DNA from 3 places in the Clostridium sp. Marseille-QA1073 genome. Region 3 is predicted to be linked to each of the others. Evidence: a T-box and tRNA genes for the amino acid it is inferred to sense, from the RefSeq annotation. Region 3 holds a T-box; the other regions hold tRNA genes.

Region 1 (10,607 bases), on a different contig from region 3:
ATCTGGTACAGATTCTAATACTAAGGAATTTGCTGAATTTGAACAACAAAACTTTAAGGAAGTATTAGGAATAAATATTGATCCAGAATATTGTGAATGGGCAGTATTCCAAAGTAGAACAAATGAAGGTGATTATGAGATTGCGTCTCAAGGTTGGAGTGGAGATTATAATGATCCTAGTACATTCTTTGATGTTTGGTTATCAACTTCAGGAGTAAATAGAGTTAACTGGAAGAGTGAAAAATACGATGAATTAATTAAAGAGGCTAATGGTTCTGCTGACCCAGAAGAGAAGGCTAAATTATTTGCTGAAGCTGAGAAAATGTTAATTTATGATGAGGCAGTATTTGCTCCAGGTGTATGGAGATATAAAAACACTTATATACGTAAATTTGTTAAGAACTACAATTCACCAACTTTTGGAGTAATTGATCTTAAAAATGTTTACACAGATGGAAGAGAATAATTTGTATAAAATATAGAAAAAATGAGTGATGCAATAAAAGTTGCATCACTTTTGTTTTTGTAGATTTTACACGACAATAATAAGAATAAATTTACTAATTTAACTATGAAGAAGATAATATTATTTAAAATTATTAATAAACTATTAATATAATATGAAGAAAAGATTAAAAATATTATAAATATGTGAAGAATGTGAATTTGTATTTTTAAAATAAATTTAAAAAAATTTTAAAATAATTATAATAAAAAGAATAAAACACCATATATGGAATAAATATTTCAATTAAATGAGGTGAAATTTGTAAAAAACATTAAAAAATATAAAAAAATTTTTCAGAAAAATAAATAATTCATAAGCCATCAAATCTTTATTCAGAAAAAAACTTCTTGATTTGTTAAAAAGTTTAGTTTAATGTATATATATCAAACAAGCTATTAAAATACTAAATATTTAATGGGTTATACATTTAGTAAACTATTAAATATTCTTAATATTTTTAAAAAATATTTGAGAATGTTTTATAAAAGAGGGGGATTAGTTGTGAAAAGTAAAAGATTATTAGTATCATTATTAACAGTTTCACTAACTGCTTCTGTAGTGTTAGCAGGATGTGGAAAGAAGGCAGACGAGAAGCCTGCAGAAGGTGGAAATGAGAATGCTAGCGGAGTTAAAATGGATAAGGAGCAATATTTAAATTTATTATTGCAAGCTGAACCAAAGTCTTTAGACCCATCTAAAGGTACAGATTCTTATTCTTCTCAAGTTTTAACAAATGTAATGGAAGCACTTACAAGAATTGAAACTGATGAAAATGGTAAGGAAACTATTGTACCAGGTGCGGCAGAAAGCTGGAAGACATCTGAAGATGGGATGACTTGGACATTTAAAATAAGAGATATGAAATGGTCAGATGGACAACCAGTTACAGCAGAGCAATTTGTTTATGGTATAAAAAGAACATTAGATCCTAAAACTGCTTCTCAATATGGTTTTTTATTGTATCCAATAAAAAATGCCGTAGCTTACAATTCAGAAGAAGCTAAAGCAGAAGATGTTGGAGTTAGGGCTGTTGATGAAAAAACTTTAGAGTTTACATTAGAAAGACCATGTCCTTATTTTTTAAACTTAACATATTTTAAAGTAATGGAGCCACAAAGACAGGATATAATTGAAAAACACGGAGATAAATATGGAGCGGAAGCTGATACAATGGTATTTACTGGTCCATTTATGATAAAAGAATGGGTGCATAATAATAAAGTTGAACTAGTTAAGAATCCAGAATATTGGGATGCTGAAAATGTAAAATTAGAAAAAGTTACAATGAAAATTATAAAAGAAGAAAACTCTAGGATGAATGAAATCTTCAATGGATCCTTAGATATGGGAGCTGTTACTAAACAGGAATGGATAGAAAAGCTTGATGCAACAGGCAATTTTGAAGTTAGAAGAGGATATGATGGTTCAAGTACTTATGTACAATTTAATCAAAATAGCAAATATTTTAAAAATGCTAAAATAAGAAAAGCCTTTGCATTAGCTATGGATAGAGAAGGTATGGTTAAAACATTATATAGAGGTTTAGCGGAACCAGCAACAGCATGGTGTCCTCCAGAAGTAAAAGTAGGTGGAGTGGACTTTAGAGAAAAGGCTAAATCTCAACCTGTAGAAGATTTGAAAAAAGAAAATCCAGATGCTAAGGCATTGTTAATTGAAGGACTAAAAGAATTAGGATTAGATCCAGACCCATCTAAACATACAATTAAATTTATTCAATCTGGTACTAGTAATGTTCATAAAGAATTTGCTGAGTTTGAACAAGATAATTATAAGAAAGCGCTTGGTATAAATATTGAGCCTGATTATTGTGAATGGGCAGTATTCCAAGCTAGAACAAACGAAGGTGATTATGAACTTGCATCTCAAGCATGGACTGGAGATTATAATGATCCTAACACTTTCTTTGATTTATGGATATCAACTTCTGGTATGAACAGAACAGAATGGAAAAATGAAAAATATGATGAATTAATAAAGAAAGCCAATGAAACTCAAAATGAAGAGGAAAGAGTTAAACTATATACTGAAGCTGAAAGAATGCTAGTTTATGAAGATGCAGCAATTACTCCAGGAGTTTGGAGATATAAAAATACTTATGTACGTAAGTATGTTAAAAATTACTCATCACCAATTTTTGGAACAGTTGATCTTAAACATACTTATACAGATGGAAGATAATAATTAAATATTAAAAAAATAGACAGTTATTTATGATTAAATTTAGTCATGAATAGCTGTCTTTTTTTAATAACTAACTAAAGTAATTTTTACATAGCTAATTTAATTACCTAATTCCTTATCAATTATTTTATTAATTTTAAAATAACAATAGATATTATACGAAGTTTATTTCTAGAAAAAAGAAAGATTTTTAAAAATATAATAATTTATTTATTAGAACTTTTTAGAAACTACTGAAGAGAACATTTACAATAATTAATTTTTTAGAATATGCTCTAAGCATAATACTTTATAAGAATTAAAAAAATATAGGAAAAATTGTAAAAACGAAATTGCAAAAAGTCTAACATATTATTGCAAAATATAAAATTATAAAATTATCTTTTATTTATAAGTTTTTGTTCAAAAAACAATATAAATCTTTAGAAATATAAAATAAAGTAAAAGTTTACAAGAACTTATTTAAAAATTAATAAAAAATGTAAGAAGTTATAATACAACACAAACTAAGCTATAATAAGGGATTTAAATATGTATTAAAAGTTAACTTTTAATACTTTATTAATAATTTTAATAAAAATTATTAAAATTAAATTTTTTTATTAAAAAAACTTTGCATAAAAAATATCTTGATTTTATAAAATTTTTAGTATATTATTTATTTCAAGTGAGAGGCAAAAGACAAAAACATTCAAATAACAATAAATTTAAACAATTTATGACAAATTGTTTAAACAAATAAAGAATAAATTAATTTTTTTCTAATTTAATTAATGTTTTAGGAAAAATATTAATTAATAAACAGTAATAATAAGAAAAATACAAAAGAACTTATTATTTAAAAGAGGGGGATACACTATGAAGAGTAAAAGATTATTATTATCATTATTAACAATTTCACTAACTGCTTCTGTAGCATTAGCAGGTTGTGGAAAGAAGGCAGAAGATAAATCAGCGGAAGGCGAAAATGGAAACACAAATGAAGCTAAGATGGACAAGGATCAATATTTAAATTTACTATTACAGTCTGAACCAAAATCATTAGATCCTTCTAAAAGTACAGATTCATACTCTTCTCAAGTTTTAACCAATGTAATGGAAGCACTTACAAGAGTCGAAACTGATAAAAATGGAAAAGATGTAATTGTACCTGGAGCTGCTGAAAGTTGGACTACATCAGAGGATGGCTTAACTTGGACCTTTAAGCTAAGAGATATGAAGTGGTCAGATGGCCAACCAGTTACAGCGGAACAATTTGTTTATGGTATAAAGAGAACTTTAGATCCTAAAACTGCTTCTCAATATGGATTTCTATTATATCCAATAAAGAACGCAGAAGCTTACAATGGAGGTAAAGATACAGTTAAAGCAGAAGATGTTGCGGTTAAAGCTGTTAATGAAAAAACTTTAGAGTTTACTTTAGAAAAGCCATGCCCTTATTTTTTAGATATAACACATTTTAAAGTAATGGAACCTCAAAGACAAGATATAATTGAAAAACATGGTGATAAATACGGAACTGAAGCAGAAACTATGGTATTTAATGGACCATTCATCATAAAAGAATGGGTTCATAATAATAAAGTTGAACTAGTTAAAAACCCAGAATATTGGGATGCTGAAAATGTAAAATTAGAAAAAGCAACAATGAAAATTATAAAAGAAGAAGCCTCAAGAATGAACGAACTTTATAACGGTTCATTAGATGTGACGGCAGTTACTAAGCAAGAATGGATAGATAAGCTTGATAAGACTGGAAACTACGATGTTATAAAAGGATATGATGGTTCAGCAACTTATATGTTCTTTAATCAAAATGATAAATATTTTAAAAATGCTAAAATAAGAAAAGCCTTTACTATAGCTATGGATAGAGAAGGTATGAGTAATACTTTATATAGAGGTTTATCAGAACCAGCAAAGGCTTGGTGTCCTCCAGCAGTACAAATAGGTGAAGTAGAATTTAGAGAAAAAGTTAAATCTGAACCATTAGAGGATTTAAAGAAGGATAATCCAGATCCTAAAGCTTTACTTATAGAAGGTTTAAAAGAAGAAGGGTTAGACCCAGATCCATCTAAACATACTATACAATTCATCCAATCAGGTACTAGTGCTAGAGATAAAGAGTTTGCAGAGTTCGAGCAAGAGAACTTTAAATCAGTATTAGGTATAAATATTCAACCCGAATACTGCGAATGGGCAGTATTCCAAGCGAGAACAGATTCAGGAGACTATGCAATTGCATCTCAGGCATGGACTGGAGATTACAATGATCCTAACACTTTCTTCGATTTATGGACATCAAATTCTGGTATGAACAGAACTGGATGGAAAAATTCTAAATATGATGAACTAATAAAGAAAGCTAGTGAAACACAGGATTTAGAAGAAAGAGCTAAAATCTTTGCTGAAGCTGAAAAAATATTAGTTTATGAAGATGCAGCAATTAGTCCTGGTGTATGGAGATTTAAAAATACTTATGTTCGCAAATATGTTAAGAATTATTCATCTCCAACTTTTGGAACAATTGATTTAAAACATACTTATATTGAAGGTAGATAATAAATAAGAAATAGGGCAGTTTTGCCCTATTTTTTATTTATAACTGAATTGTAAACTATGAAATATACCATTGTGAATTTAATAGCTTTAATTAGAATACTAAAAAGGCTAATTATTTTGAAATATACATTGATTTTAGAGCCAGGATGTCTATATATAGTCTAATATATTTACAAACAAACACTTTTATTTACTGATTTATAAAAATAAATTTACAATATTAAATAAAATATAACATTGTTAAATGAATAAAATATAAAAAATCATTTTTAGAAAAAATATTTTTTAAAATTAAATTTATTAGACGATATTTAGGTATAAAAAACCTTTCCTGGTAGAGAATATAACTATAGCAGGAGGGGTATAAACATGGGAAAAACACCATTAAAAAAGGTTATCAAAGCTAAGCTTAAAAGTAATAAAGAATTAACTCCTTACGAGGAGATGAGAGAAAAGATAAAATATGAAATTGCAGAAGAATTAGGACTTATAGATAAGGTAAAGGAATTGGGGTGGAGTGGTCTTACCGCAGAGGAAACAGGGCGAATTGGAGGATTGATGACTAAGAAAAAGAAGATGCTAAATATTCCTAAAAACGAAGATGCATATTAATAAAAAAATGGTATATATTGTAAATTTATTGAGCTGTTATTGTTTTATATTTTATATATTTAATTATAAAACTTTGGACAAATATTTAGAAAAGCTGTAATATATTATTGTTATTTATTATAAGAGTTTATTAATTTTATATAATTTTAAGGAGAAGAAGAATGTACTGTTATAAGAATTTTGCCAGTATATATGATGAACTTATTTATGGTGATGTTGATTATAAAAATTGGTGTGAAAAAATATTAAAAATATGTGAGGAATACTCCTTAGAAAGAAGAAACTATTTAGATTTAGCCTGTGGCACAGGAAATTTAACAGTAGAATTAGGTAAAAGCTTTCAAAATGTTTACGCTGTAGACTTATCACAGGAAATGCTTACAATAGCAGAAGAAAAGCTTCGTGATAATGGCATAAGAGCAAAGGTTTTTTGCCAAAATATATGTAATTTGAGCATAAAAAATAATTTCAATCTAATTACCTGTGCTTTAGATTCTACTAACTATATTACAGAAAAAGAAGATTTAAAAAAATACTTTGAAGGTGTCTATAATTTATTGAGAGAAGATGGAGTGTTTATATTTGATATAAATTCCCAACATAAACTTATTAATATATTAGGTAATAACACTTTTAACTATGATAGTGAAGATGTTGTATATATATGGGAAAATTACTTGGAGAATGATATAGTAAATATGTATTTAACTTTTTTTGTAAGGGAAGGACAAGTCTATAAACGATTTGATGAAGAACATTGTGAAAGAGCTTACAGCGAAGAATATATTGAGGGAATTTTTAAAGGTTTAGGATTTAAATTAGAGAAAAAATTAGATTGTTATGATAATATACCTGTAAGTGAAAAAACTGAAAGAATCACATATGTATTAAGAAAATAAATTTAAGTTATATAAAATATTAGTTAAAGATAGTAGTATTATTTTATATTGGATTAGGAAATAGAGTTCCATCATAGTATGCTATGAGTGAGCTTTAATAAGATAGGATAATAAAAAACAGACTAGTATATTGACTAGTTATTTTTTAAGATATACAAATATATGGATTTAAACTAGGAGGAAGAAGATGGATAAGTTAGTAAGAGCAACAGCACATAATGGTGATGTTAGAATAATAGCAGCAATAACTACAAATATGGTTCAAGAAGGAATAAAAGCTCATAATTGCACACCTACAGCATCAGCAGCTTTAGGAAGAATGTTAACAGCTGGAGGTTTAATGGGAGCTATGCTTAAAGCTAAAGGGGATAGTTTAACTCTTCAAATAGATGGAGAGGGAGAAGCAAAGAGTGTAGTGGTAACTGCTCATGCTGATGGAAGTGTTAAAGGATATATAGGAAATCCAAATGTAGATTTACCATTAAAGCCAAATGGTAAATTAGATGTTGGAGGTGCTATAGGAAAAGAAGGCTATTTAAAGGTTATAAGGGACATGGGACTTAAAGAGCCATATGTAGGTCAAGTTCCTATATATACTGGAGAAATAGGGGATGATTTAGCCTATTATTTTACAGTTTCAGAGCAAACACCATCTGCAGTGGCATTAGGTGTATTAGTTGATACAGATTTAAGTATAAAAGCAGCTGGTGGATTTATAATTCAAATGATGCCAGGAGCTTCTGAGTTTTTAGCAGATATAATAACTTATAGACTTGAAGAAATTCCTTCAATAACTACTATGATAAGTGATGGAATGACCATAGAAGAAATATTAAAAAATATATTTGAAGATATGGATATTAACATATATGAAGAAGGAAAAATAGAATTTAAATGTGATTGCTCAAGAGAGAGAGTAGAGAGAGTTTTAATTAGTATAGGTAAAAAAGAATTACAGAATTTATATGAAGATGGAAAAACAGAAGAAATAAAGTGCCATTTTTGTAATAAAGCTTACGACTTTACAACGGAACAAATAGGACAATTATTAAAAGAATTATAAAATGAGGCAATGATATTAAAAGTATTAATAAAAAATTTAAAGAAATTAATTCTTTGAAGATTAATTTCTTTAATAAATTTTTTACTAGCAATATAATTGCTAGTTTTTTTATAATAATCTAATGTACAATTTTAAAAAAGAAATCAATTAAAGACTTCTCTTAAAAAAGTGAATAATTATGATTTGTAAATAGATAATCTTTAATTATATTAAGTAAGTTTTTATAAATTTTTCATTTTTAATTAACAAAGAAGTTATAGGTTATTAAATATAAGAAAATAAAAGATATATTTCAAAAAATAGAGTAATATAAAAATAATTTCTTTAAATAGCAAAATAATCTATTGACATTAATGCTTATTTTTTATAAAATATAAATGTATTCGGCAGGTTGCTGAGAAAAAGTGGTCGCATAGCTCAGCTGGGAGAGCATCTGCCTTACAAGCAGAGGGTCACAGGTTCGATCCCTGTTGCGACCACCAAATAATATATGGCCCAGTGGCTCAGTTGGTTAGAGTGCCGGCCTGTCACGCCGGAGGTCGAGGGTTCGAGTCCCTTCTGGGTCGCCATTTAAATTTTAATATGACAGTTATTTTTGGCTCGATAGCTCAGTCGGTAGAGCAGAGGACTGAAAATCCTCGTGTCGCTGGTTCGATTCCTGCTCGAGCCACCAAATAAACGCGGGAGTGGCTCAGTGGTAGAGCGTCACCTTGCCAAGGTGAACGTCGCGGGTTCGAATCCCGTCTTCCGCTCCAATATGGCGCTATAGCCAAGTGGTAAGGCAGAGGCCTGCAAAGCCTTTATCCCCAGTTCAAATCTGGGTGGCGCCTCCAAAAAAGCATTGCTAAATAGCAATGCTTTTTTTATTTGATATAGAAATAAATTGATTATCCTTAGTATTAAGAGTGTATTTTATCTATATTTTTAATTATATATAAAATAAATACTTTTAAATAGTAAATATTAATCCAATAAGTTTAGGAAATATATACATAATTTCTATTAACTTTATATACTACTAATATTCCATTTTATATTTATATGTAAAGTTTTTTTAAAAGAATTTCACATATATGAATTTAAACATCTAAAAAGAAAATACTACCCCTATCAATTAAATTATTATCACTAAGGTAAATAGGAGTTATATTATATTTATCCAAAAATGTTAGTACTTCATTACCATATTTATAACTTTCTAAGTTTCCATAAAAAACCAAGTGGTTCTCATCCAATAGACCGCAGCTACCACCTATAAAACCATAATTCAGTCCAGGCAGCTCAATATCCCCAGGAGGAAGTAATAATATATTTATAGTTGTTTCTTTTAAAGCTTTTACAATTGACTTATCACTAGTAATAATTGCATTATCATTAACTATTACAGTAGAGCATTTAGTATACCCTTGTTTGACATTGATAAGAGTTTTATCTGTCATATATTTCAATAAAAATTCATCAGTATATTTAATATTATGTATAAAATAATCCTTTAGATTTACTGCATTTAAAGTAATATCATAGGGGTATTTTTCCTTTAGTTCATTTTTAGAAAATATAACATCAAAATTAAAATCATTTTGTAATAAATTGATGAAAGTTTTGTCCATGCTAAGGTGTGTCATTAACGTACTTTTTGAAATAGTATGAATTAGCATATCTGGATGACCACATACAGCATCATATAGTTTATCACTAGGAGGACATTTTAAAACTTTACAACCTAAAGTCTGTAAGGCTTTTATTTCACTATTAGAAATTCTAAAGTCTACTATAGCAAGTTTCATTTTATCACCTCAATTCAAATGTCGATAAATGTTTAAATTATTAATGCATATCCATTGTGAGAAAACGCATAATAAGATAGACATATAATTTTTAAAATTATATTAGCATTTTAGAAATCAGTTTACAAGTTATAGCTTTTGAGTTGTGGTAATTAAGCCATGTTATAAAGGAGTGAGCTATATGTTATTATTAACATTAATACAAGATGACAGCAAAGAGTATATAATAGATGAGATAAGAAATGCCAGAAATTATTTTAAATTAAAGAATGTAACGGTAGGTATTTCAGAAAGCTTAGAAAACAATCTTCATATTGTTAAAGTTTATTGTGATGATGAGAATTTTGATGAAAAGTTTCATAGAATGTTTAACTTATATATAGGTACTGTACTTTTTAAAGTTGTTATAAAAGAATTTTGCAAGAAAAACATTTCAAAATACTTATCGGATAATTTTTACTTTTTGAGGGGTGAGGACATAAAAGAAGTAAAAAATATCATAATTGATGTATTTGAAAATGAAAGCAATATAATAGATGACAATATGATATATTATATGAATAGAAAGAATGAAATCATAGATAAAATTGTTCTTTATCTAGAAGAGAATGATGAGATAAACATTAAAGGCTTTTTAACTTTTAGAATGAAGGAAATAGCACATGATTTAGAAAGCATAATAGATAAGATAGTTGAAAAGTTTATGATAGAAAAAGAATATAATGAATTTATTAAGCTATTAAGGTATTTTGTTGATGTTCAGGAAAGTAAGATAGACAAAGTTAATATTATGATAGATAAAAATGGAGATTATTTAGTAAAAGATGAACTTGGAAATGATATCTTAAATAACTTAATAAATGAACTTTATGATAGCAGAATAAGTTCAAAAGTAAGTTCGGAAGATTTAATAATAAGTGGTTTAATTACTTCTGCTCCTAAAAAAATAGTTATACATTGTGTGGAAAATTCCA
Region 2 (10,607 bases), on a different contig from region 3:
GAACTTTTTATAATATATTAAAAAGTCTATCAAAAAATTATTAAAATTAAATTTAATATAAGATTTTTATTTATATAGGTGTTATAATATTTACATAAATAACATCTAATTATGCTTAAAATTGAGTTAATATATTTAATTTGTTAAAAATATAAGCTGCAGAATTTAGTTTATATGCATTAAAGTATAAAAATATGCTACTTTTAGTAAATATACAGTATATTTTAAAATACTATAATAATTCAAGGATTATGTTTTTACATAATCCTTGTTTAAATTATGGTAATATTCTAAAGAATTATTAATATATATTAAAAAATAAACGTTAAAAAAGTGATTTGTTCAGTATAATAAAAAATGTAGTGAAAAATTTCATAAAACTATAGACAAGTTAATTTAGTTAGAGTATATTGATAATTAAGAATAGTGTTAAAAAACAAATAATTCTTGTGGCGATAATAAAGAGGTGCGAAGTTGAAAAAGGATATTGGAAACAAAATAAAAGAATTGAGAGCAAGCAAGAAGATGACACTAAGGGAATTAAGTGAAGGTACAGGTCTTTCTATTGGCTTTTTATCACAACTTGAAAGGGGACTTACCAGTATTGCTACGGATTCATTAATGAAAATTGCAGAGGCTTTAGATGTAGATTTAAATTACTTTTTTTCAAGTCCCAAACGTAAAACAAGAATGATATTGAGAAGTTATGAAAAAGAGGTTTTTAAAATTGATAATAGTATGTTTATAAATTATAACTTAACTACTGATGGTCATGATAAAGAACTTTTACCAAGATTAATAGAAGTACTTCCTAATAATACGGACGAAAACTTAAATCAATATAAACATGAAGGAGAAGAGTTTATATATGTATTAGAAGGAACATTAACTTTATTTATAAATAATGAACAATATGACTTATATCCAGGAGATAGTGCTCATTATAGTTCAGCAATTATGCATAATTATGCTAACTATACAAATAAGATGGTGAGAATTTTGGAAGTAAGTACTCCAAATCATTTTAAAGACAAGGAGTGATCTTATTGAAGAATGCCTTAATAACAAATATACAAAAGTGTTCAGTACACGATGGTCCTGGAATACGGACTACCGTGTTTTTTAAGGGGTGTCCATTAACTTGTTTATGGTGCCATAATCCTGAAACACAAAGATATACAAAAGATATTATGTACAGCAATGAAAAATGTTCACTTTGTGGCCAATGTGAAAAGAGATGTTCCAATCAGGCTATTTCAATTAGTGAAAAAATAGTGTATACAAATTTAGAAAAGTGTAACTTTTGTGAAAAATGTATGGATTTTTGTGTAAATAATGCTAGAGAAATTATAGGTAAAGAATATACAGTAGAAGAATTAATTAAAGAAGTAGATAAAGATAAGGTTTTTTATGAGCAATCTGGTGGCGGAGTTACTTTATCTGGTGGAGAAGTGATGATGCAAATTGATTTTGTAGAAGCATTTGTTAAAAGATGTAGAGATAAAGGGATATCTGTGGCAGTGGATACCTGTGGATATACAAGTTTTGAGAACTATAAAAGAATATTAGACTATGTAGATATATTTTTGTATGACTTGAAATTAATTAATTCACAAAAGCATGAGAAGTTTATTGGAAAGCCAAATAAGCTTATAATAGAGAATTTACAAAAGCTTTGTGAATATGGAGCAAAGATCAATATAAGAATACCACTCATTGAAGGAATTAATACTGATGAGGACAACATTAATGGAACAATAAAATTTCTCCTAAATTTAAACATTAAAGAAGTAAATTTATTACCATACCATGATATTGGCATGCACAAATATACAAAGCTTAATATGTTTTATAAACAAGAACACATGTCAAAACCTAGTGAGAAAAAAGTTGAAAAAATTAAAAAGGCTTTTGAAAAGTATAATTACCATGTTAAAATTGGAGGTTAAATATTATGGAAAGAGGTATAAATGAAAGGGTTAAGAAATTAAGAAAACAAAGTACAACTGCAACTCCACATATTTCTATTGAAAGGGCTAAGTTATTTACAGAAGCTTATAAAAAATATGAAGGCTCAGTTGAAACTCCTATTTTAAGAGCGTTAGCTTTTAAATATTTTATGGAAAACAGAGAACTTTGTATAAATGAAGATGAATTAATAGTTGGAGAGAAAGGTCAAGAACCTCAAAGCACACCCACTTTTCCAGAACTTTGCTGTCACACCATGGAAGATTTAGAAGTTATGAATTCAAGAGATAAAATATCTTTTAATGTTAGTGATGAAGTTAGAAAGACACAAGAAGAATTAATTATTCCATATTGGTGTAACCGTTCAATAAGAGAAAAAATATTAGCTAATATGACAGCAGAGTGGAAGGCTTGTTATGAAGGTGGATTATTTACAGAATTTATGGAGCAGAGAGCACCGGGTCATACCGTTGCTGATGGAAAGATATATATAAAAGGGTTTTTAGATTTTAAAGAAGATATAAAAAAATCTATTGAAAAGATAGATTATAAAAATGATAAAAAAGCATTTAACAAGAAAGTAGAGCTTGAAGCTATGGTTATCTGTTGTGATGCTATAATTATATATGGAAAGAGATATGCTAAATATGCAAGGGAACTTGCTAATAAAGAAACTAATGAAAAGAGAAAATTAGATTTATTAACAATTGCAGAAAATTGTGATGTGGTTCCAGCTCATGCACCAAAAACTTATCATCAAGCATTACAAATGTATTGGTTTGTTCATGTTGGTGTGACCACTGAGCTTAATATTTGGGATGCATTTTCTCCAGGAAGATTGGATCAACACATTTATCCATTTTATGAAAAAGAGTTGGAAGAGGGAAAAATAACCTATGAAAGAGCAAGAGAATTATTAGAGTGTTTTTGGATTAAGTTTAATAATCAACCAGCACCACCAAAAGTTGGAATAACACTAAAAGAAAGTGGTACCTATACAGATTTTGTTAATATTAATACAGGCGGAATTACTGAAGAAGGACATGATGGAGTTAATGATATAAGCTATCTAATTTTAGATACTATGGATGAGATGAAATTATTGCAGCCAAGTTCAAATGTTCAAATCAGTAAAAAAACTCCTAATAAGTTTTTAAAAAGGGCTTGCGAAATATCTAGAAAAGGATGGGGACAGCCTGCTTTTTATAATACTGAAGCAATAGTTCAAGAACTTATGGAAATGGGAAAATCAATTGGAGATGCTAGACAAGGTGGATCAAGCGGTTGCGTTGAAACAGGAGCTTTCGGAAAAGAATCTTACAATTTAACTGGATATTTAAATATACCTAAAATTCTCCAATTAACATTATATAATGGATTTGATAAAATATCTGGTAAGCAAATTGGGCTAGAGCTTGGATATGCTGAAGATTTTAAAACTTTTGATGAACTATTTGAAGCTTTTAAAAAGCAGTTGCATTACATTATTGATATAAAGGTTCAAGGAAGTAATGTAATCGAAGCTATATATGCGAAGCACATGCCTTCACCATTTTTATCAATAATAATTGATGATTGTATATCAAAAGGTGCAGATTATAATGATGGTGGAGCTAGATATAATATAAGTTATATTCAAGGAGTTGGAATAGGAACAGTTACTGATTGTTTAACTTCAATAAAATATAATGTATATGATAAAAAAAGAATTGGCATGAAAGATCTTATTAAAGCTATGGATAACAATTTTGATGGATATGAAGCTATTCACAATATAGTTTTAAATAAAACTCCTAAATATGGTAATGATGATGACTATGCAGACGGTATAATGAAAGATATATTTATGTCCTTTTACAAAGAGGTAACAGGAAGGCCAAATGTTAAAGGCGGAGTTTATAGAATAAATATGCTTCCTACAACTTGTCATGTTTATTTTGGAGAAGTAATGGGAGCTAGTGCAAATGGACGACTTAAATCTAAACCTCTTTCAGAGGGGATTTCACCAGAAAAAGGTGCTGATAGAAATGGACCAACAGCTGTTATAAAGTCAGCAGCTAAAATGGATCATTTAAAGACGGGAGGAACATTATTAAATCAAAAGTTTACTCCATCTGTTATCAATGGAAATGAAGGTCTCGAAAATATGTCTTCATTAATTAGAGCTTATTTTAATATGGATGGGCATCATATTCAATTTAACGTTATAGATAGAAAAACTTTAATAGATGCTCAAAATAATCCTGAGGAGTATAAAGATCTTATTGTTAGAGTTGCTGGTTATAGTGATCACTTCCATAATTTAAGCAAAGTACTCCAAGATGAAATTATTGAAAGAACAGAACAAAGTTTTTAGTGAAAGCGAGGACTAATTATGAATAAGACAATTGGATTTATTGGTTCAGGAAACATGGGAAAAGCTATGATTGGTGGAATAATTAAGTCAAAGCTTGTAGAGCCGATGAAAGTTATAATTTCTGATTTAGATCAGAATAAATTAGATGCTATAAACAATGAATTTGGAGTTTTAACTACTACAGATTCTAAGGAAGTAGCAAAAAAAGCAGATATAATTATTTTAGCAGTTAAGCCAAATATTTATGATATAGTGATGAAATCTATAAAAGAGGATATTACTAAAGAAAAATTGGTAGTAACTATAGCAGCAGGTAAAACTATAGCAGATATAGAGAAAATTCTAGGCGAAGATACTAAAATTGTTAGAACTATGCCAAATACTCCAGCCTTAGTTAATGAAGGAATGTCAGTGTTATGTGCTAATAAAAATACTACAGAAGAAGAATTAAAAGAAGTTAAAAGTATATTTGATAGCTTTGGACAATCAGAAATACTTCCAGAGTATTTAATAGATGCGGTTATAGGTGTTAGTGGTTCAGCACCAGCTTATGTCTTCATGTTTATAGAAGCTATGGCTGATGGAGCAGTTATAGGTGGAATGCCAAGAGATAAGGCTTATAAGTTTGCGGCACAAGCAGTTTTGGGATCAGCGAAGATGGTTTTAGAAACAGGAAAACATCCAGGAGAGCTTAAAGATATGGTTTGTTCTCCAGGAGGAACAACTATAGAAGCAGTTAGAACTTTAGAGTCGAAAGGACTAAGAACAGCAGTAATAGAAGCAATTGTTGACTGTATGAACAAATCTAAAGAAATGGCTAAGAAATCTTAATCATAATCCTTAATTTTTAAGTGACTAAGTTATTTTTATAGAAAATCTATTTTCTATAATATATTTTGAACCCTTATGTTGTATCCCTATAATATAGTAAGTATGGAAAATTAATTTATTTCAAGTGTTAATTATTAATATTTTTAAAGTGGTAGTTATGCTACCACTTTATTTTTCAGATATCTTATATACTTTTTAAAATAATTTTATTACAAAAATAAAGTTCAGCTAAATAACTTCATAATATAAATAATGTTAAACTTTGTGATAATTTTTTATTAGTCCTCAAAATGTAATGTTTTTTTAATTCTGTCTTCGCCTAGAATTGTATTAGCAAATATATCTTTTGCTATATATAAATATTCTTCTGGATTTATCATGCTGGGACTAAAATGAGTTAACCACAGTTCTTTTACATTTGCAGATTTAGCTAAGTGTGCAGCTTCTGAAAATAGCATATGTTTATTAGAAAGTGCTTTTTCTAAATAACTATCGTCCCCATACATACCTTCACAAATAAAAAGATCTGAATCCTTAGAAAGTATTTCAAGATTAGTACAGGGTCTAGTATCGGTGGCATAACAAATTTTTATTCCTTTTCTCTCTTCTCCTAATACCATTTCATTACTATAACATATTCCATCAAAAAATACTTTTTTTTCATTTTGCAATTTGTTCCACAGGGTTTTAGGAACTTTATTTTTTATTGCTTTTATAGGATCAAACCGTCTTTTCCGTTTTATATAAAAAGAATAGCCATTACAAAAAGTGGTATGATCTAAAGAACTAGTATATATAATAAAATCTTCAAAATTAAAAACTTCTCCATTTTCATCAGTCTCTATAAGATTAATTTCATAAGGAAGAATAGGAAAGAGTACAGAGAGTCCTAATATAACTTCTTTCAGCCCCAGAGGACCTATTATAGTTAATGGTTCTTGTCTACCAGAATTAGCTATTGTTAAAAGAAGTCCAGGAAGCCCTATTACATGATCTCCATGGAAATGAGTAATGCATATTATATCAATAGATTTAAAACCTGTTCCTACCATTTTCATTGATACTTGAGTACCTTCGCCGCAATCTATTAATATTTTACGACCTTTAATATTTAGTAAAAGAGCGGTTAAGCTCCTACCTGGAGTGGGGAGATTACCACCACAGCCTAAAAGTAAAACATCTATCAAAGTATCACCTACTTTTTAATTAATTTTAATATACAAAATTATTATAACCAATACTATAATAATATAATATTGGTTATAATATTGATATAAGAAGTAAAAAATACTTTTTAGTTTTACTTTACAACTTTATACAATGGAGCACTGGCAATTAATAGAGTACAATTTGTTGAAATATAATATGTTTTTAAGTTTAAATTAAATTTTTAATAGAAACTTTGCAAAAATACTTGCACAATTTTTCTAGCTATGGTATTATAATCTTCGTCGGCAGTGGTCGACAAAATACATGCGTTTTTAGCTCAGCTGGATAGAGCAACGCCCTTCTAAGGCGTGGGCCAGGGGTTCGAATCCCTTAAAACGCACCAAATATGGTGGCCGTAGTTCAGTTGGTAGAGCACCAGATTGTGGCTCTGGGTGTCGTGGGTTCGAATCCCATCGGTCACCCCATATTTAAAATAAGTACAAGCTATTGGATAAATATTAATATTTTAAAATGCTAATATGAAAATTAACATCATTATGCGGGAGTGGCTCAGTGGTAGAGCGTCACCTTGCCAAGGTGAACGTCGCGAGTTCGAATCTCGTCTTCCGCTCCAATATGCGGGTGTAACTCAATGGTAGAGTGCTAGCCTTCCAAGCTAGTTACGAGGGTTCGATTCCCTTCACCCGCTCCAAAAAATAATTAAATGTCACTAATTTTTATGTGATAAAATAAAAAAATACTCGGGGTGTGGCGCAGATGGGAGCGCGCGTGGTTTGGGACCATGAGGTCGCAGGTTCAATCCCTGTCACCCCGACCACTAATTTTAAAACTTAATATGCGGGAGTGGCTCAGTGGTAGAGCGTCACCTTGCCAAGGTGAACGTCGCGAGTTCGAATCTCGTCTTCCGCTCCAATGTGCGGGTGTAACTCAATGGTAGAGTGCTAGCCTTCCAAGCTAGTTACGAGGGTTCGATTCCCTTCACCCGCTCCAAAAAATAGTCAAATATGGCTATTTTTTTATTGCGTAAAAAATATTTTATTAAAATAGATTAGAATTCTATAAATGTTAATAATTAATTCTCAGATAGCGTTAATATGAATACTGCAAATATAAATAATTAGTCATTTATATTTTTAAAATTAATTTAGAGAAACATTAGATTTTTTTAATTTGAAATTCACTTAACTTTATATTAACATTTTATATAGTGTACTTTACTTATTTTAAGAAGAATAATTAAAATATTTATTGTACTTAAGGTATTAGAAGTAATATATCTATCTAAAAATCCTTGATATTAATAAGTAACCAAAGGAGAAAATATAATGGGAAATGATTTAATAAAAAAGAATACACTAAGTCTTTTCTTTAAATTTGTTATACCATCAATAATAGGAATATTAGTAAATTCTCTTTATTTAATAATTGATGGAATATTTATAGGACGTGGTGTAGGAGAGATTGCACTTGCTAGTATTAATCTTATATTTCCAATAGCATGTGTAAATATGGCAATTGGTTCTCTATTTGGAACAGGTGCAGCGACCTTAATATCTATACGACTTGGTGAGAATAAAAAGGAAGAATCTAAAAATATATTGGGAACATCCATTTTAGCTATGATTTTAGTTTCAGCTTTTATATCTTTAATAGGATTAATGTTTTTAGAACCGATAATGAGATTTCTAGGAGCAGAAGGAGAAGTCTTAAAGTTAAGTAAGCAATATGGAACTATATTATTTTTAATAACACCTTTTCATGTACTAGCTACTGGATTAAATCCTATTACAAGATCAGATGGGAATCCTAAATTATCCATGAACATACTTATTATTGCTTCAATTTTAAATGGATTTTTAGATTGGTTATTTGTTATTAAATTAAATCTAGGAATTATAGGTGCAGGATGTGCTACAGCTATTGGCATAATAGGGTCTTCTGTATATCTTTTATTCTATTTCTTTAGTAAACAAGCTAATGTTAAGATTAAATTGTCTTATTTAAAAATAAAGATAGATATTTTAAAAGAAATTTGCACCTCAGGTTTTATGTCTTTTGCTATGCAGGTAGCTTTAGGATTTATAATATTTATTCAAAATCATATATTATTAAGCTACGGTACAACTTTAGATGTATCAATATTTGCTATTGTAGGATATATTTCCATAGTATTTATTCAAATATTATATGGAATAGCGCAAGGAATACAACCTATTATAGGATATAATTATGGTGCAAAGGAACATGGGAGGGTTAAAGAAATATTAAAAATTAGCTTAATAGCAGATGTTATTTTTGGAAGTACTACATTTATATTTGTATATATTTTTTCATGTAAATTAGTAGGCATTTTTAATAATAATCCAGAAGTTATTAAGTTAGCGGCTAAAAGACTTGTTATTTATTTAGCATCCATGCCCACCGTTGGAATAGTAATAACCTTTGCAAGCTATTTTCAAGCAACTAAGCGAAATTTATTTGCCAATATAATTTCTGTAGGACGTTCTTTTGTACTTTTAATACCTATATCATTTATCTTACCTTATTTTATAGGAGTAGATGGAGTGTTTTTAGCACCAGTAGTAGCTGATTATATAGGATTAGTTGTTACAATAATACTTTGTTTAAATTTAAAGAATAATAAAGATAATGGAAATAATTTAGTAATATAAATTAAAATAATTCTCAATGAAAATGTACAATCATGATTGAAATTAATTCTTTATGAATTAATTTCTTTATTTTTGTTTAGATATTTTAAGATTTAAATTAGTTACTTTTATATGATGAGCCATGTATCTTGTTAACTTTAAAATTTATTATAAATATAATTTAGTGTGTATTTGTTACATTACAAGTTTTTAAGGAGGATAGAGATGGAGTTAGAAAAATATAAAGAATTAACTAGTATAATAGTTGAGAAAATAATAAAATAGATATGGAAAAGTCTTAATTATAAGACTTTTTTATAGAATTAATAGTTAATTAAACTAACTAACTTAAACGGAGGGGAAGAATGGAGAATAGTTTATCTACAAAAAGTATCGGAAGTTTGTTTTTGAAGTTTGTAATTCCAGCAATTATAGGAGTTTTAGTAAATTCAGTGTACATAATTGTAGATGGAATATTTATAGGAAGAGGAGTAGGAGAAACAGGGCTAGCAGCTATAAATATTTTGTGGCCAGTAATGTGTGGTAATATGGCAATAGGTATGCTTTTAGGAGTAGGAGGTTCCGCGCTTATTGCAATAAAGCTTGGACAAAATGAAAAAGAGGAAGCTAGGCAAATTTTAGGTACATCTGTTTTTTCTATGATATTAATTGGATTAATAATAACTATAGTAGGATTATTATTTTTAGAGCCGATTATGATTTTCCTAGGAGCTGAAGGAGAAGTTTTAAAGTTAAGTAAAGAATATAGTGTAATAATTATTTCTGCTACAATTATGCATATTTTATCTACAGGATTAAATCCAATTGCAAGGGCAGAAGGAAATCCAAAATTATCAATGAATATTTTGGTAATTTCTGCTATATTAAATGCATTTCTAGACTGGTTATTTGTAATGAAATTAGGGTATGGAATGGGAGGAGCGGCAGCAGCAACTATAGTAGGCATGACTCTTTCAGGCCTTTATTTTCTTTATTATTTTTTTTCAAGAAAATCCAAACTTCATATTAGACTAAAACATCTTAAAATTAAGTTTAACATATTAAAAGAAATATGTATTTCTGGTTTTGTATCTTTTGGTATGCAAATGTCTTTGGGTATTTTAACTTTTATCCAAAATAATTTAATACTTCATTATGGAACGACAATAGATTTAGCTATGTTTGCTATAGTAGGATATGTTGCAACAATATTTTTAGAAATATTATTAGGAATAGCTCAAGGAACTCAGCCAATTATAGGGTATAACTATGGCGCTGAAAAATATGATAGAGTTAAGAAAACTTTAAGGTTAGCTTTAATCGTTGATATAGTATATGGATGTATAGCACTAATATTGCTTTTCATATTTGCAACTTCAATTGTAAACATATTTAATGATAATTTGGAATTCGTTAATAGTACAGCTACAAGATTAAAAATGTACTTAGGGTCATTACCGTTTTTAGGTATAGTAATAACTTATGGAAGCTATTATCAATCAATACAAAAAGATTTATATGCAAATATAATTTCTATAGGCCGTTCCTTTATATTTTTAGTGCCAGTATCATTTATATTACCTAAATTTTTAGGAGTTGACGGAGTGTTTTTATCACCACTAGTTTCTGAT
Region 3 (10,607 bases):
CCTCCAGTGTTCTAATGGGGGCAGGAGCGCAATTTGGAGTATTCTTTGCATTTATGGCAGCAATATTACTTGGATTTACTCCACAAGAAGCGGCATCAATAGGTATAATTGGAGGAGCGGATGGTCCTACGGCCATATTTTTAACAAATAATTTAGCTCCACATTTACTTGGACCAATAGCAGTTGCAGCTTACTCATATATGGCATTAGTACCATTAATTCAACCTCCAATCATGAAGGCATTAACTACTAAGGAAGAAAGGACAATAAAAATGGGACAACTAAGACAAGTTAAGAAAGTGGAAAAAATTATATTTCCAATAGTTGTTGCTATTTTAGTTATATTATTCCTTCCATCGCTTAAATCACTTGTTGGTATGTTGATGCTTGGAAACTTATTTAAAGAATCTGGAGTTGTTGGAAGATTAAGTGATACAGCACAAAATGCTCTTATAAATATAATAACAATATTTTTAGGACTTTCCGTTGGAGCAACAGCTAAAGCAGAGATATTCTTAACTCCAAAAACTATAGGAATAATAATTTTAGGAGTTGTTGCTTTTGCAGTAGCTACTGCTTCAGGCGTAATTATAGGTAAGATAATATGTAAAGTTACTAAGGGCAAAATAAACCCATTAATAGGTTCAGCAGGAGTTTCAGCAGTACCTATGGCTGCTAGAGTTTCACAAGTTGTAGGACAAAAGGAAGATCCTTCTAATTTCTTGCTTATGCACGCTATGGGACCAAACGTTGCAGGGGTTATAGGTAGTGCTGTAGCAGCTGGTGTATTACTTTCTATGTTTGGTTAGTAAGGTATATACAAAAAATAATAGACTAATATCTTTGGTCTACTATTTTCTTTCATATGACTAAGTTAAAGTGTAAACAATTTATAAATTAGGTATATACTTCTTAAAAAGAAGTATATACCTTTTTATATTGATAATAATATGTGAAAAAGGAGAAGATTATTTATGATATGTCCCAATCAAGCTACTATTAATAACATTATAGAAAAAGAGGAAATACTTATAAGTAAGTACAAAAGTTATCTGAAAGCTGTAAATAGCAGCTCTATGCAAAGTTCAATCGACGAATTAATACAAAAGCATAATAATCACATTGAAGTATTACAACAGCTCTTAAGGAGGTAATTATCATGAAATATAATTATCATTTAACAAAAGAACAATTAGTGAGAAGTCGTCATATTACAAATGTAGAGAAAAGCTTAATGAATATGTACATGAACTTAATGAATAGTGAAAAAGAAGGAAGTTTAAAAAGAATATTATATGAGTTTGCTAAGGATGAAAAAGAAATATTAAATATAATGGAAAATAGTAGTAAGAGCGTAATATAAATAATCTTTACATTAAATTATATATACATAAATTACAAGTTTTAAAAATTATTTAAACACCTTGACAAAATAGATTAACTTGTTAAAATTAAATTATTAATTGTAATGAGATTTTTTTAGTCAAACATACAGGATAAAAGCAGCTTTTAAAGCTGCTTTTAATTATATAGAGGTGAATTTAAATGATTTTTGTTTTAGATGTAGGGAATACCAACATTGTATTAGGGATATACAAAGGAAAAGAATTATTAGTTGATTGGAGGCTATCTACTGATCACAAGAGAAGTTCCGATGAATATGGTATACAAGTGAGGCAACTTTTTGAGCAAAACAATATAAAGATATCTGATATAGAAGGAGTAATAATATCATCTGTGGTTCCGAATATTATGTACTCTTTAGAACATATGATAAGAAAATATTTTGATAAGACACCAATAGTAGTTGGGCCAGGAGTTAAAACTGGTATAAATATAAAATATGATAATCCAAAAGAAGTAGGTGCTGACAGGATAGTAAATGCAGTATCAGCTTTTGATATTTATAAAAGTTCAATGATAATAATAGACTTTGGTACAGCTACTACTTTTTGTGCTATAACTAAAAATGGAGATTATCTAGGGGGAACAATTTGTCCAGGAGTAAAGATATCTTCAGACGCATTATTTGAAAAAGCGGCTAAACTTCCAAGAGTTGAACTTTCAAAGCCTGAAACTGTAATTTGTAAAAATACAGTAGCAAGTATGCAAGCAGGTATAGTTTATGGATACATAGGTCAAGTTGATTACATAGTGCGTAAAATGAAAGAAGAGATGATGGCTAAAGGTGAAGATGAGCCTATAGTTATAGCTACAGGAGGACTTGCTAAGTTAATAGCAGAAGAATCTTCTACAATTGATAAAGTGGAATCGTTTTTAACTTTAGATGGACTTAGAATTATATATGAAAAAAATAGAGACTAGGTGATAGTATGTATATATCAAATCTTCATTTTGATAATGAAGTATTTTTAGCGCCTATGGCAGGTGTTACAGACATAGCTTACAGAGGTATTTGTAAAAGTATGGGCTGTGGACTTGTATATACTGAAATGATAAGTGCTAAAGGACTATTTTACAAAAGTAAAAACACAGAAGGATTAATGAGAATAGCAGATGAAGAGAAACCTGTAGGTATTCAAATTTTTGGGAATGAACCTAAAATAATGGCTTATGCTTGTGAAGTGTTTAATGAAAATAATGATATCTGTATAGTAGACGTAAATATGGGATGTCCTGTGCCTAAAATTGTTAAAAACGGTGAAGGATCAGCACTTATGAAAAATCCTAAATTAGCAGCAGAAATAGTAAAGGAAATGAAGAAGGTAAGTAAAAAACCTATAACTGTTAAATTTAGAAAAGGCTTCGATGAAAATAATATAAATGCTGTTGAGTTTGGCAAATACATAGAAGATGCAGGTGCAGATGCTATAGCGGTTCATGGCAGAACTAGGGAACAGATGTATGAAGGAAAAGCAGATTGGGACATTATAAGGCAAGTTAAAGAAGCGGTTAAAATACCTGTAATAGGAAATGGAGATGTATTTTCAGCTGAGAATGCCATGAAAATAAAAAAACAAACCAATTGTGATGGAATAATGATTGCAAGAGGGGCTATGGGTAACCCGTGGATTTTTAGAGAAATAACCCAAGCTTTGAAAGGTGAAAATATAACAAAACCTATACCTATAGAAAAGGTAGATATGTGTATTAATCATTTAAATTTATCTATTAAGTATTTTGAAGAAATAAAGGCTGTAAGGGAAATGAGAAAGCATATAGCTTGGTATATTAAAGGCCTTAAATATTGTACTGAGATCAAAGATAGAATTAACTCAATGACTAAATATGAAGATGTGTTAAGTCTTTTACTTGAATATAAATCAGTATTTGTGGATAATATACAGTAATATAATATTACATAAATATTAATAAAGGATGTATTGGGCATCCTTTTATTGACATATCGTAGCCACTGATTTATAATAACTTAAAGTCTTAAATCCACAGATTCTAAAGAAATTTTGTGGATTTAAGACTTTAAAGAAGTTTTGTGGTACAATCATGTTAAATTAATAAAGTGTTTTATTGAAGAATAGAGTAAATATATATATTGTTTAAAGGGGAGAAAAAAATGAGTGATTCTAAAAAATATGTGATGACTTATGAGGGAATAAAGAAGCTTGAAGAAGAGTTAGAGTACCTTAAAACAGTTAAGAGAAAAGAAATCACTGAAAAAATTAAAGTAGCTTTAGGATATGGAGATTTAAGTGAAAACTCTGAATATGATGAAGCTAAAAACGAGCAAGCTTTTGTAGAAGGAAGAATAATACAGCTTGAAAACATGCTGAGAAATGCATCAGTAGTTGATGAAAGTGAATTAGATAAGGATATAATTAGTATAGGTTCAATAGCGAAAGTTAAGGACTATGACTTTGATGAAGAAGTAGAATTCCATATTGTTGGTTCAGCAGAAGCAGATCCAATGGAGAATAAAATTTCAAACGAATCACCAGTTGGAAGAGCACTTGTAGGTAAAAGAGTAGGAGATGTGATTGAGGTTTCTATTCCTGATGGAGTAAGTAAATACGAAGTACTTGAAATAAAAAGAGCATAGGAGGAGTTTATACATGGAAGAAAATAATTTAAATACGCCAGAGCTTGAAGTGGAAGATATTCAAGCAAAAGAAGCTGAGTATAATGAGCAAGTGGTAATTAGAAGGCAAAAATTAGCTGAACTTAAAGCTGAAGGAAAAGATCCATTTGACGTTTATAAAGTGAATAGAACCCATACATCACAAGAAGTTGTTAATGGATTTGAAGAAGGCGGAGAAATTCCAGTTACTGTAGCAGGAAGACTTATGTCTAAGAGAATTCAAGGTAAAGCTGGATTTTGCGATCTTCATGATAGATATGGAAAAATTCAAGTATATATAAGATTAGATGCAGTAGGCGAAGAATCTTTTAAAGATGCTAAAACATTTGATATAGGAGATTTCTTAAGTGTAACAGGAACTTCATTCAGAACTAGAACAGGAGAAATTTCTGTACGTGCAACAGAAGTTACACTTATATCTAAGTCATTAAAGCCATTACCAGAGAAATGGCATGGACTTAAAAATCCAGATTTAAAATATAGACAAAGAGAAGTTGACCTTGTTATGAACAAGGATGTTAGAGATACTTTCATGAAGAGAGTTCAAATAATAAGAAGTATAAGAGAATTCTTAGATAATAGAGGTTTCTTAGAAGTTGAAACTCCAATTTTATCACCGATAGCAGGTGGTGCAGCTGCAAGACCATTCTCTACTCATCATAATGCATTAGATATAGATATGTATTTAAGAATAGCTACTGAATTATATCTAAAAAGATGTATTGTTGGTGGTTTCGAGAAAGTTTATGATATGGGTAAAAACTTCAGAAACGAAGGTATGAGTGTAAGACATAATCCAGAATTTACTATGATTGAATTATATGAAGCTTATGCAGATTATAATGATATGATGGAAATTACAGAACAAATGATTGCCTATGCTTGTGAGAAAGTACATGGAACTACTAAAATAAATTATCAAGGAACGGAAATAGATTTAACACCACCTTGGAGAAGACTTACAATGGTGGATGCAGTTAAAGAATATGCAGGAATAGATTTTGAGACTATTAAAACAGATGAAGAAGCTCAAGCTATTGCTAAAGAAAAGCATTTAGAATTTAAGAAAGAATTAAAAGATTGTACAAAAGCAGACGTATTAAATGCATTGTTTGAAGAGTTTGCGGAAGAACATTTAATACAGCCAACATTCCTATGCGATTATCCAGTAGAAATTTCACCACTTACTAAGAAAAAACGTGGAAATCCTGAATTTACTGAGAGATTTGAAGGATTTATATATGGTAGAGAAGTATGTAATGCCTATTCAGAGCTTAATGATCCAATAGTACAAAGAGAAAGATTTGAACAACAAGCAAAAGAAAGAGAACTTGGTGATGATGAAGCTTATGTTATAGACGAAGAATTTATGAGCGCATTAGAAGTAGGTATGCCACCAACTGGAGGATTAGGAATAGGTATAGATAGAATAGTTATGTTCCTAACTGATTCTACATCAATAAGAGACGTAATCTTATTCCCAACTATGAAGCCGTTACAATAATATAAAAATTAAGAGATATATTGTTTATGAAGACTTTATATCTCTTTTTATATAATATGATTTTTTTACGAGTAATCTAATTAATAATATATAATCCTTATAGCGACTTTTAAATTATTGAATATTAACATTTAACAATGATTATGTTAAAAATTTTTATAAGAGTAATTTGTAAGGGAGATTAAAATGAAACGGAGTTCTAAAATAGTTTTATGTTTAATCGGGCTACTTTTAATTTTTAAAGTAGTATTAGATTTAATTAATAAAGAAGATGTAAAAGAAATTATAAGAAAGAATATCCTTTACGAAAGAGAATATAAAATTACTAAACTTAGCCCTATAGAAGTTACAATACAAGTTAATGAAAATTATATGCCTAAAGATGATAAACTATTAAGCTATTTTAATGAGCCTATTGAAGTAAAAGAACTTGTTTATGAAGGGAATAATTCAGAAATATATTTAGATAGGATAGAGGGAAATGATAATAATTTTTTAAGATTATGTTTTGAAAAGAGGCAAAATATAAACAAAGATAAAGGTAAATTTCTGTCTATAGGTACTGAGGAGGAGAGTAGTGATAAAAGATGTAGTTTTATCTATGATCACGACAAAAGTGTTAAGGTATATGATAAAGATGATAAGCTTATAGAAGATAATGCACTATGGCTTTCCGATATTCGCAAAAGTGAGGATTTTAAAATATCTATTAAAAAAGATATTTTAAGCAAAGTGAAATATCCACTTACTATAAAAGTTTCAGAGTTTAATATTGTTAAATATGAACAAACATATCAATGAATATAAATTATTTACCATAGTTAATATAAGGCATATAAAATTAAATAAAGAAAAGTATAAAAACTTTTTAAAATACTATTGCATTTGTTTTTTATTTTTGATATAATAATATATGTAGTCAGTAATGACAATATTCCGCGATAGCTCAACGGTGGAGCACTCGGCTGTTAACCGATAGGTTGGAGGTTCGAATCCTCTTCGCGGAGCCATTTTTTATTTTTGATAAATATAAGTAATACTTTATAGTATTACTTTTTTTATTGCGATAAATTTATAAAAAGTAGAATTATATAAATTATAAGATATTGGAATTTAATCTACAATACTTAACTAATTTTAAATTATTAATTTTTGTTATAAGTTTAAAAAGTTATTAGCCATTTTGTTTATTATTAAGAAATTGTTAAATAACTTTACAGAAGATAAAATATTTATCTTTTATAATAGAAGAAATGGCTATAAATTATAAAGTATAAATAAAATATATCTAATATTAATTTTTTTAATAATTAATGCTTGACAATTCTGAATTTTTATGATAGTATATACCAATACAATTTAATATTATACATTGATAAAGAAGAGTAACTTTAAGTACTTTATAAAGAGAGATGATGGATGGTGCAAATCATTAAAGACTTATAGTGAAGGGAGCTTTTGAGTATATTTTAGTAGAGCTGAGCTATTGCTAATAAGGGTGGAACCGCGGAATATTATTTCGTCCCTTAACTAGTAATAGTTTTTTATTTTTATTAAAGTAAATTTACTTCAATTGGAGTGTTTATAAATAAAAAAAACGGAGGTATTATTTTATGAAAGAAGTTACTATGGATAAAGTTGTTAGCTTATGCAAGAATAGAGGATTTATATTTTCAGGTTCAGAGATTTATGGAGGACTTGCTAACTCTTGGGATTATGGTCCATTAGGAGTAGAATTTAAAAACAATGTTAAGAAAGCATGGTGGAAAAAATTTGTTCAAGAGAGCCCATATAATGTAGGACTTGATTGTGCTATACTTATGAATCCAGAAGTTTGGGTGGCTTCAGGACACGTTGGGGGATTCTCAGATCCATTAATGGATTGTAAAGATTGTAAGGCTAGATTTAGAGCGGATAAACTAGTGGAAGATCATATGACTTCAGAAGGAGCGGAAGTTGCGGTTGCTGATGGCTGGACTAATGAAGAGTACAAAGAGTATATTGAAAAGCATCAAATAGTTTGCCCTAAATGTGGAAAGAAAAATTTTACAGACATAAGAAAATTTAACCTTATGTTTAAAACATTTCAAGGAATAACTGAAGATAGTAAATCAGAAATATACTTAAGACCAGAAACAGCTCAAGGTATATTTGTTAACTTTAAAAATGCACAGAGAACTTCAAGAAAAAAAGTACCTTTTGGTATAGCTCAGATTGGTAAATCTTTTAGAAATGAAATTACACCAGGAAATTTTATATTTAGAACTAGAGAATTTGAGCAAATGGAGCTAGAGTTTTTCTGTAAACCAGGAACAGACTTAGAATGGTTTGAGTATTGGAAAGACTACTGCAAGAAATTCTTATTTAATCTAGGTATGAAAGAAGAAAATTTAAGATTTAGAGATCATGGTGAAGAGGAGTTATCTTTCTATAGTAATGCAACTTGCGATATAGAATTTTTATTCCCATTTGGTTGGGGTGAACTATGGGGCATAGCTGATAGAACAGACTACGACCTTAAAAAGCATATGGAGCATTCTGGAGAAGACTTATCTTACTTAGATCCAGTGACAAATGAAAAATATGTGCCATATTGTATTGAGCCATCATTAGGTGCAGATAGAGTTGCTCTTGCATTCTTAGTAAATGCTTATGATGAGGAAGAACTTGAAGGTGGCGATGTTAGAACTGTATTACATTTACATCCATCACTAGCGCCTTTCAAAGCAGCAGTATTACCACTAAGTAAAAAATTAAGTGAAAAATCTTTAGAAGTTTATTCAATACTTGCTAAAAAATTTAATGTGGACTACGATGAAGCAGGAAGTATAGGAAAAAGATATAGAAGAGAAGATGAAATAGGAACACCTTTCTGTATAACAGTGGATTTTGATACTATGGAAGATAATACTGTAACAGTAAGAGATAGAGATACAATGGAGCAAATAAGACTTCATATAGATGAGCTTACTAAATATATAGAAGAAAAAATGGAATTTTAATAACTTAGGCATCTTCAAAAAAATAATAGACCAGTATGTTATTCTATTTTTCATCATACTACGCTCAAAGAACCCGCACATAGCTCCACTATGAGGAGAACCTGACGCCTTGTCTGATATAAAACATACTAACATCTTTGGTTTATTATTTTATTTCAGATGCCTAAATTCAATGAAAAACTCTCTACAAGTTCAATATATTTGTAGAGAGTTTTTCTTTTGAAATTGATACTAATAACTTATAGATAAAATTATATTTTTAAAATTTATTTAAAGAATTTAAAAAATGAAATAAATATATTCTAAAAATACTCAATAATGTCGAGGATAATTCTAAAGTTAAAAGGGTTTTTAGGTAAAAAAATAACCGGATTGTCATCCGGTAAAAAATAGGGTTTAATCATGGGGATATGTTATGTGTTATGTTAAAACTTTGGGGAATCATCTTAACATATTCCTTACGGCACAAGAGAAGTATAGCATGTAGAAAAGTGCAAATCAATACGACAAAGATAAGTTTATATATTAATTCAATTCGAACAATTTCGACAAAATTCTCGTTTTTGATTATATCATATTCTACGGTAATTCAAATAACAAATAAAAAGTGTTATAATATACATATTATTAATGATAACAGTCAATGTTGGAGGATTAAAAATAGAATGAAAAGAGATTTTAATGATTTTAAAAGATATATATTGAATAAAAATGTAGCAGTAGTGGGTATAGGAGTCAGTAACATACCTCTTATAGAGTTTTTAGTTAAACTTGGAGCTAAGGTAACTGCTTTTGATAAGAAAAATAGAGACCAGTTTAAAGATATAGATAAGTATGAAGGATTAGGAATAAAATTTGAGTTAGGAGACAACTATTTAAATAATTTAAAAGGATTTGAAGTGATTTTTAAAACTCCATCTATGAGAATAGATAGTGAAGCTTTAGTTAGAGCTAGAAATGAAGGAACTTATATAACATCTGAAATGGAGGAGTTTGTAAGATATTGTCCTGCTAAGATTTATGGCATTACAGGAAGTGATGGTAAAACTACAACTACAACACTTGTATATAATATATTAAAAGAAGCAGGATATAACACTTGGGTAGGTGGGAATATAGGAACGCCTCTCTTTACTAACATAGAAAAAATAAAAAAAGATGATAGAGTAGTATTAGAATTATCAAGCTTTCAGCTTATGACAATGAAGGATTCTACAGATGTAGCAGTAATAACAAATTTATCTCCTAACCATTTAGATATGCATAAGGACATGAATGAATATGTTGAAAGCAAGAAGAATATATACAAATATCAAGATGAAAACTCTCTATTAGTATTAAATGAAGATAATGATATAACTAACTCAATGATAGAAGAAGCTAAAGGAAGAGTTTACACTTTTAGTAGAAAGAAAAAAGTAGAAAAAGGTGCATATTATGAAAATGAAAAATTATATGTTAGGGGTAAGGAAGTTTGTGATAAGAAAGATATAAAATTAAAAGGTATGCATAATGTTGAAAATTTATTAGCTGCGTTTTCTGCAACTTGTGATGAAGTAAATATTGAAGTTATGAAGAATATAGCTATATCTTTTGGAGGAGTGGAACATAGAAGTGAATTTATAAGATCTATAAATGGAGTGGAGTTTTATAATGATTCTATAGCATCTAGTCCTACAAGAACCTTAGCAAGTATTAAAGCTTTTGAAAAACCTGTTATATTAATAGCAGGAGGATATGATAAGAAGCTACCATTTGAACCTTTAGCTTTTGAAGGATATAAATATATTAAATCATTAATATTACTAGGTGCAACAAAGTATAAAATAAAGGCAGCTTTTGATGAGTTAAAAGAAAAAGAAGGAATAGAAACTACAATATATATGGTTGATACTTTAGAGGAAGCGGTAGATAAGGCAAAAGAAATTTCTGAAAAAGATGATATAGTAACATTATCTCCTGCTTGTGCTAGCTTTGATATGTTTGTAAATTTTGAAGTTAGAGGAAATAGATTTAAAGAAATAATTAATAATTTATAATTAGT

The links. The T-box of region 3 lies ahead of ACY1IQ_RS10325 (glycine--tRNA ligase). A T-box ahead of a tRNA ligase gene usually reads a tRNA of that ligase, here a tRNA-Gly.
Region 1: it has a tRNA-Gly gene. The T-box ahead of ACY1IQ_RS10325 (glycine--tRNA ligase) is inferred to sense a tRNA for this amino acid. The anticodon was not compared.
Region 2: it has a tRNA-Gly gene. The T-box ahead of ACY1IQ_RS10325 (glycine--tRNA ligase) is inferred to sense a tRNA for this amino acid. The anticodon was not compared.

What each region holds. Positions count from the first base shown of each region.
Region 1 covers NZ_JBSVQM010000005.1:156,249-166,855, reverse strand. Annotated here, with positions in the region: gene ACY1IQ_RS06455 (peptide ABC transporter substrate-binding protein) at 1-466, shown strand, start outside; gene ACY1IQ_RS06450 (peptide ABC transporter substrate-binding protein) at 1,010-2,707, shown strand; gene ACY1IQ_RS06445 (peptide ABC transporter substrate-binding protein) at 3,569-5,272, shown strand; gene ACY1IQ_RS06440 (small, acid-soluble spore protein, alpha/beta type) at 5,642-5,884, shown strand; gene ACY1IQ_RS06435 (class I SAM-dependent DNA methyltransferase) at 6,046-6,783, shown strand; gene hslO (Hsp33 family molecular chaperone HslO) at 6,971-7,846, shown strand; tRNA gene ACY1IQ_RS06425 (tRNA-Val) at 8,253-8,328, shown strand; tRNA gene ACY1IQ_RS06420 (tRNA-Asp) at 8,339-8,415, shown strand; tRNA gene ACY1IQ_RS06415 (tRNA-Phe) at 8,444-8,519, shown strand; tRNA gene ACY1IQ_RS06410 (tRNA-Gly) at 8,527-8,601, shown strand; tRNA gene ACY1IQ_RS06405 (tRNA-Cys) at 8,606-8,679, shown strand; gene ACY1IQ_RS06400 (DUF6873 family GME fold protein) at 8,926-9,633, opposite strand; gene ytxC (putative sporulation protein YtxC) at 9,815-10,607, shown strand, end outside.
Region 2 covers NZ_JBSVQM010000003.1:234,503-245,109, reverse strand. Annotated here, with positions in the region: gene ACY1IQ_RS04400 (helix-turn-helix domain-containing protein) at 475-1,041, shown strand; gene ACY1IQ_RS04395 (trans-4-hydroxy-L-proline dehydratase activase) at 1,047-1,949, shown strand; gene hypD (trans-4-hydroxy-L-proline dehydratase) at 1,955-4,324, shown strand; gene proC (pyrroline-5-carboxylate reductase) at 4,343-5,155, shown strand; gene ACY1IQ_RS04380 (ribonuclease Z) at 5,434-6,342, opposite strand; tRNA gene ACY1IQ_RS04375 (tRNA-Arg) at 6,631-6,707, shown strand; tRNA gene ACY1IQ_RS04370 (tRNA-His) at 6,714-6,789, shown strand; tRNA gene ACY1IQ_RS04365 (tRNA-Gly) at 6,864-6,938, shown strand; tRNA gene ACY1IQ_RS04360 (tRNA-Gly) at 6,943-7,016, shown strand; tRNA gene ACY1IQ_RS04355 (tRNA-Pro) at 7,067-7,142, shown strand; tRNA gene ACY1IQ_RS04350 (tRNA-Gly) at 7,163-7,237, shown strand; tRNA gene ACY1IQ_RS04345 (tRNA-Gly) at 7,242-7,315, shown strand; gene ACY1IQ_RS04340 (MATE family efflux transporter) at 7,651-8,997, shown strand; gene ACY1IQ_RS04335 (MATE family efflux transporter) at 9,342-10,607, shown strand, end outside.
Region 3 covers NZ_JBSVQM010000009.1:101,416-112,022, reverse strand. Annotated here, with positions in the region: gene ACY1IQ_RS10370 (sodium ion-translocating decarboxylase subunit beta) at 1-809, shown strand, start outside; gene ACY1IQ_RS10365 (hypothetical protein) at 975-1,154, shown strand; gene ACY1IQ_RS10360 (hypothetical protein) at 1,160-1,363, shown strand; gene ACY1IQ_RS10355 (type III pantothenate kinase) at 1,546-2,325, shown strand; gene dusB (tRNA dihydrouridine synthase DusB) at 2,334-3,311, shown strand; gene greA (transcription elongation factor GreA) at 3,536-4,018, shown strand; gene lysS (lysine--tRNA ligase) at 4,032-5,561, shown strand; gene ACY1IQ_RS10335 (hypothetical protein) at 5,748-6,362, shown strand; tRNA gene ACY1IQ_RS10330 (tRNA-Asn) at 6,497-6,571, shown strand; T-box leader at 6,925-7,091, shown strand; gene ACY1IQ_RS10325 (glycine--tRNA ligase) at 7,175-8,563, shown strand; gene murD (UDP-N-acetylmuramoyl-L-alanine--D-glutamate ligase) at 9,229-10,602, shown strand.